Regions from separate parts of the Megasphaera hexanoica genome, predicted to be linked through region 1. Evidence: riboswitches for the same ligand, from Rfam matches in the RefSeq annotation. Region 1 holds a riboswitch; the other holds the start of a gene.

Region 1 (3,306 bases):
TCAGAGAATTCCATGATTTTAATGGTAATGCCCTGTTTGGCAGCTTCTTTTTTGACCTGTTCCATGATTTCCGCATGGATGCCCGGTGTGACCCCGACGGTGATTTCTTTTTTGTCGGAAGAAGCCGATTTGGAATTGTTGTCACTGCTGCCACAGCCGGCGGCAAAAACGCACAGTGTAGCGAGGGCCGCCAGTGTTACGGCCTTTTTGATGAATGATTTCATGATACAGACACTCCTTTTATTTTTTATTCTTCTTGCGGGAAGCAAAGTCGCCGCAAGCCTGAATCAGATTGACGCCGATGACGAGGATGATGATCGTAGCCAGCATAACATCGGCCTGGAAACGCTGGTAGCCGTAGCGGATGGCGATATCCCCAAGACCGCCGCCACCGATGGCACCGGCCATGGCCGAAGCCCCGATGAGGTTGACGATGAGGACGGTAATGTTATTGATGATTGTAGGCAGTGCTTCCGGAAGCAGGACTTTGCGGATAATCTGCAGCGGAGAAGCACCCATGGATTCTGCCGCTTCGACGAGACCGAAGTCGACATCGCGGATGCTCGTTTCTACGAGCCGGCTGAGGAAGGGAATAGCGACGATAGTCAGTGGTACACAGGCTGCCGTCGTGCCGATAGACGTACCGGCAATGAGGCGGGTCAGCGGGATGATGGCGACCATGAGGATGATGAACGGGATGGAACGGATGATATTGACGATAGTTCCGAGAATCTGATTGATTACCCTGTTTTCCAGAATGTGGCCTTTGCTGGTCGTAACCAGGGTAATGCCGAGAGGAATACCGATGATAGCAGCAATGAGAGTAGAGATGGACACCATGAACAGTGTTTCTTCAATACCCTGTATCATTAATTTAATGAGTTCTGGGGACATATCCTAAAACCTCGCTTTCAATAGGTTGCGTCTTAATATACGAATACGCTTCGGTCTGGGCTTTCATATCGCCCATGATGACGACAATCAGATAGCCGAACGGCACATCCTGAATATAATCGATGTTGCCGTAAAGGACACTGACATCGAGATTGAACTTGCGGGCGACATTGACTACCAGCGGTTCGTTGGTAGCGGCTCCCTTGAAACGGAAGCGGACGAGCATATCCCGGTCCGGCGATGGCTGATTGGTGACGCCCAGTTTTTTGATGCCTTCGGGCAGTTCCATATTGATGACCGATTTGACAAATTCCTTCATCGTTTCCGACTGGGGATTGGTAAAGACGTCGATGACCCGGCCCTGTTCTTTGATGACCCCGCCTTCGATGACAGCCACGCGGTCGCAGATTTCCTTGATGACGGCCATTTCGTGGGTAATGATGACGATGGTGATGCCCAGGCGTTTGTTGATGTCTTTCAACAGTTCCAGGATGGATTTGGTCGTCTGTGGATCCAGTGCCGATGTCGCTTCATCGCACAACAGGATTTTCGGATCGCTGGCCAGGGCGCGGGCGATGCCGACACGCTGTTTCTGGCCACCCGAAAGCTGGGACGGATAATTGAACTGCCGGTCCGTCAGGCCGACCAGTTCGAGCAGGGAATCGACCTTGCTGCGGATGACTTCTTTGGAAGCGCCAGCCAGTTCCAGCGGAAAAGCGATATTGTCAAAAACGGTACGGGACGACAGCAGATTGAAATGCTGGAAAATCATGCCGATGTTTTTGCGTTCGGCCCGCAGCTGGCTGTCGGACATGGCCGTCAGTTCCTTATCGTCGATGATGACTTTGCCCGTCGTCGGTTTTTCCAACATATTGATGCAGCGGACGAGCGTCGATTTGCCGGCACCACTTTTCCCGATGATGCCGAAAATTTCGCCGTCATGGATAGTCAGTGAGATGCCTTTCAGGGCCTGGACGTGCGTTTTGCCGCCGTAGGTCTTGGTAATGTTTTCAAAGGTAATCACAAGATCAACTCCTTAATGGATACACCTGGAGGTGCTGATAGCATAAAAAAAGCCGTCAACAGATGCTGACGGTACGTATACAATCATTTCATCTGCCGGATGGAAATCCGTTGGACTTGGCACCTTCCCGCTATGGGGGGTTGCCGCAGCGTCATAGGGCCATTCCCTCGGCTGCTCTGGATGAATAGGTTATGTAATTGCTGAGTTGTATACTAACACTAATAGGAATCCTTGTCAATGTTATTTGTGTAAAAAATTGAATGCCGTTCGAAAAAAATATTTCATCGTCAAGCAGGAATTTACCTTTTTATATCGAATACTTAATATATGAGGAGCAGGATATCCGGATTTTAAGCATGGATGGTCCGGAACGAAGTTTCTCACGAAAGGAAGGGATTTGTATGGCAACAATCGTAAGAGGCAAGAATTTAGAAATTACACCGGCATTAAAGGACTATGTACTGAAACATGAAAAGAAAGTAACGAAGTACTTTGAAAATGAAGTCAATGTCCAGGCTCTTCTTTCCGTCGAAAAAGATCGTAAAATTGCTGAAATCACCTTGAAAGTAGATGGTGTCGTTCTTCGTGGCGTCGAAGCCAATGACGATATGTACGCCGCCATCGATCTGGTTTACGACAAAATGGTACGCCAGATCCACAAATATAAAACGAAGCTGGCACGCCGTATGAAAGGCGGCTCCTTCCATGAAGGACTCGTCGAAGGACCGGCTGCACCGGAAGAAAACTTTGAAATTGCCCGGGTCAAGAAATTTGCAGCCCGTCCTATGGACGTAGAAGAAGCTATCCTGCAGATGAATCTCGTTGGCCACGATTTCTTCGTTTTCCTCAATTCGGAAACGGAAGCCATCAACGTCGTATACAAACGGAAACATGGTAAATATGGCCTGATTGAACCGGAATACTAAGCTGAATCATACAGGGGTTGTGGTATCGCAGAAAAAGGGTACCACAGCCCTTGTTTTTTTTTGCCTTTCAATCCCGTATTTACAGAGATATCGCAATGTGTCCTAATATCAGGATGTTACCTTATCTTTGCATAAGATTTTTTCATGTCAGATAGTGTAAAATAATTGTGGGAAAACTTTAATACATTAAAGAAAATACAAAAAGAGAAGGAACTCCTTATTGTATAATAAAGTGTAGATCCAACACATACGAAAGGAGTCCTTCTCATGTTTAGTATACAACAAATTTCCAATGTTTGTGTAGATTTTTTTAATGCATCTCTTCGGAAAATCTTGGCCCAGGAACTATCATTAGCTCAGTTAAGCCAAAATCTGGATCAATTGGTCAATCAAATCGGAGTAGCCATCATGACAACACTCCTGGATCAAGCCGATGCGGCTATCTATGCAGCGATTAGACCA
Region 2 (3,306 bases), 170 kb from region 1:
ACCGGTTTCGGGTACCTGTGCTTCATGAAAGCAATTGAACTGACTGGCCCTTCTAATGCATCTTTTGCCTTCTTCATTAAACCAGTCATCGCGTTGATCCTGTCGGCGATTATTCTGTCGGAACCGATTACAATGAACGCTGTCATCGGTCTGGTTCTCATCCTTCTGGGCTGTACCATGGCAGGGCCTATCGAACATCTCCTGTTCCGCCATCATGCGGTCGGTGAAATCGAAGGGCGTAAGAATCATCCGGCGTGGATACGGGAAGATGCAGAATGCCCGCTGGTCATCACTATTTCCCGGGAATTCGGCAGTGGCGGCCGCAATATAGGCAAACTCGTAGCCCGCAAGCTGGGCGTGCCCTACTATGACACGGCTATTCTCAATATGACACGGAAAGAACATCCCCAGACATTCGAAGCCTGGCGCAGGGAAAAAGACAATCATCTCGGTCCGCTCCTGGCTAAAGTCTACGATGATTACGTCCATTATTCGACAGGGTATGAATCGAAGCGGCAGGAGATGTTTAATGATGAATCCGATGTCATCCGGGAACTAACCAACGGTAAATCCTGCGTTATCGTCGGGCGGCTGGCAAACTATATCCTGCGCAAGCGTCCCAATACATTTAATGTATTTATTTCTTCTGATCCGGACTGGGCTGTGCAGCGCATCATGCTGCGCGAACACGTCGATGCCGATACGGCCATGAAAATCCGCAACCGCGTCAACAAGGAACGGCGCGACCACTGCATGTATTGTACTGATTCCTACTGGGGATATGGGGCCAATTACGATATGAGCCTGAAATCCAGCGATTACGGTGTCGTAAAGACAGCAGACCTCATCCTGGCAGCAGCCCAGCATCGTCTTACCATTTCGAAGGACGAACTCAATCCTGTTACAAAGGACAATGCCCGGGATGAAAAAACAACAGCTGTGCCCGAAGACTGATACGGTATAGGTGTTACCGGGCAGGGAAAATTTCTTTTGAAAAAGACTTGCATTATCCTGCTATATCGGGTATACTATCTTACGTCAAATAAAATATAGTTCCATCAAGAGACGGCGGAGGGACTGGCCCTGTGATGCCGCAGCAACCTTCATCTATTGAAAGGTGCTAAATCCAACAGTGTATATACTGGCAGATGGGTATACGTAGCCCCCTCTTGTCAGAGAGGGCTTTTTTTTACATACGTATCAAATGGAACTAAAAAAGTTAAGGAGGATATACAAATGGCTAAAAACCGCGAATTCTTTACTTCTGAATCCGTTACTGAAGGTCATCCTGATAAGATGGCTGACCAGATTTCCGACAGCATCCTTGATGCCATCCTGGCAAAAGACAAAAATGCCCGCGTTGCCTGCGAAACGCTGGTAACGACTGGCATGGTCCATGTCGTAGGTGAAATTTCCACTACCTGTTATGTCGATATTCCACATATCGTCCGCGAAACAATCCGTGAAATCGGTTACACGCGGGCTAAATACGGCTTTGACTGCGATACATGCGGCATCCTCGTATCCCTTGACGAACAGTCTTCAGATATTGCTATGGGCGTCGATGAAGCTATGGAAGCAAAAGAAGGGCAGAAGGATAAATTTGATATGATTGGTGCCGGTGACCAGGGTATGATGTTCGGCTACGCTACTAATGAAACGGACGATTACATGCCACTGCCGATTTCCCTGGCACACCGTCTGGCACGCCGCCTGGCGAAGGTCCGTAAGGATGGCACGCTGTCTTATCTCCGTCCCGATGGAAAGACACAGGTCACGGTCGAATACGATGACGGCAAGCCGGTCCGCATCGATACCATTGTCATTTCGGCACAACACAGCCCGGAAGTAACACGTGACCAGATTGAAAAAGATCTCCTCGAATACGTCATCAAGCCGGAACTTCCTGAAGGCCTGTTCGATGACAAGACGAAACTGTATATTAATCCGACGGGACGGTTCGTCATCGGCGGCCCTCAGGGTGATTCGGGACTCACGGGACGGAAAATCATCGTCGATACGTACGGCGGCATGGCCCGTCATGGCGGCGGATGCTTCTCCGGCAAGGACCCCACAAAAGTCGACCGTTCGGCCGCTTATGCAGCCCGTTATGTAGCCAAGAATATTGTTGCCGCGGGACTGGCTGATAAGGTCGAAATCCAGCTGGCTTATGCCATAGGCGTTGCCCGCCCTGTTTCTATCCACGTTGAAACGTTCGGTACAGGCAAGGTCGATAACGATGTCATCGTCAGCCTGATCAATAAACACTTTGATCTCCGCCCGGCCGGCATCATCGAAATGCTCGACCTGCAGCGTCCTATCTACAAACAGACCGCTGCTTATGGTCACTTTGGCCGCAACGATCTGGATCTTCCCTGGGAAAAGACCGATAAGGCCGATATTCTCCGTAAAGAAGCCGGATTATAATAGGCAATTGTCCTTGATGTCTGCCTGACGAAAGTGTATGACTTCACTTTCTACAGTACTTTACGGATTGACAAATATGCTCTTTTTGAGTATAATTTCAATGTGTGCAGTAAAGCACTCCCTAACATACATTTGGAGGGAGGGATATAGAATGGCAGAAATCAAAGTTGGTAAAAATGAATCCTTGGACAGCGCACTGCGCCGTTTCAAACGTTCTTGCCAAAAAGCAGGTGTTCTTTCCGAAGTCCGGAAACGCGAACACTATGAAAAACCGAGCGTACGGAGAAAGAAAAAATCTGAAGCAGCACGGAAACGGAAGTATAGAGCATAATCGCAAAGAGTAGAAGGGTGATATCATGTCTCTGAAAGAAGAACTGCTTCAAGATATGAAAACGGCAATGAAAGCGAAAGAAGCTGGTAAGACAGCTCTTTCCGTCATACGCATGGTCCGTAATTCCATTAGAAATACGGAAATCAATGGTAAATGCGAACTGGATGATGCCGGTGTGGCAGCAGTCATTGCCAAAGAAATGAAACAGCGCAAAGAATCGCTGGCTGAATTTGAAAAAGCCGGCCGTACTGACCTGGCAGACCAGACAAAGGCTGAAATGGCCGTTCTGGAAAAGTATATGCCAAAACAGCTGACGGAAGATGAAGTTGCGCAAATCGTCCGTGACACCATTGCCGGGCAGGATGCGTCGTCTCTTAAGATGGGCGATGTCATGAAGCTCGTCATGCCGAAAGTCAAGGGCAAAGCCGACGGGAAGGTCGTTTCCCAGACCGTCAAAAAAATCTTACAAAACAAGTAGTGAATTTATCATAAATCGCTTGACAAATCCGCTGATTGATTGTAATATTTAACCATGATTTAGACAACAA

What was found. A riboswitch is a leader RNA that binds a small molecule or an ion and turns the genes downstream of it on or off. The one in region 1 is predicted to bind S-adenosylmethionine.
Region 2: it holds a riboswitch for S-adenosylmethionine, as region 1 does, so the genes downstream of both, metK (methionine adenosyltransferase) here and ACGTIC_RS07510 (methionine ABC transporter ATP-binding protein) in region 1, are expected to answer to the same signal.

Annotation. Positions count from the first base shown of each region.
Region 1 is NZ_CP171361.1:1,520,750-1,524,055, forward strand. Features, by position in the region: gene ACGTIC_RS07500 (MetQ/NlpA family ABC transporter substrate-binding protein) at 1-224, opposite strand, end outside; gene ACGTIC_RS07505 (methionine ABC transporter permease) at 241-894, opposite strand; gene ACGTIC_RS07510 (methionine ABC transporter ATP-binding protein) at 875-1,918, opposite strand; SAM riboswitch class I at 2,004-2,105, opposite strand; gene hpf (ribosome hibernation-promoting factor, HPF/YfiA family) at 2,320-2,844, shown strand; gene ACGTIC_RS07520 (hypothetical protein) at 3,112-3,306, shown strand, end outside.
Region 2 is NZ_CP171361.1:1,694,159-1,697,464, forward strand. Features, by position in the region: gene ACGTIC_RS08335 (EamA family transporter) at 1-954, shown strand, start outside; SAM riboswitch class I at 1,053-1,155, shown strand; gene metK (methionine adenosyltransferase) at 1,237-2,427, shown strand; gene rpsU (30S ribosomal protein S21) at 2,579-2,758, shown strand; gene ACGTIC_RS08350 (GatB/YqeY domain-containing protein) at 2,784-3,236, shown strand.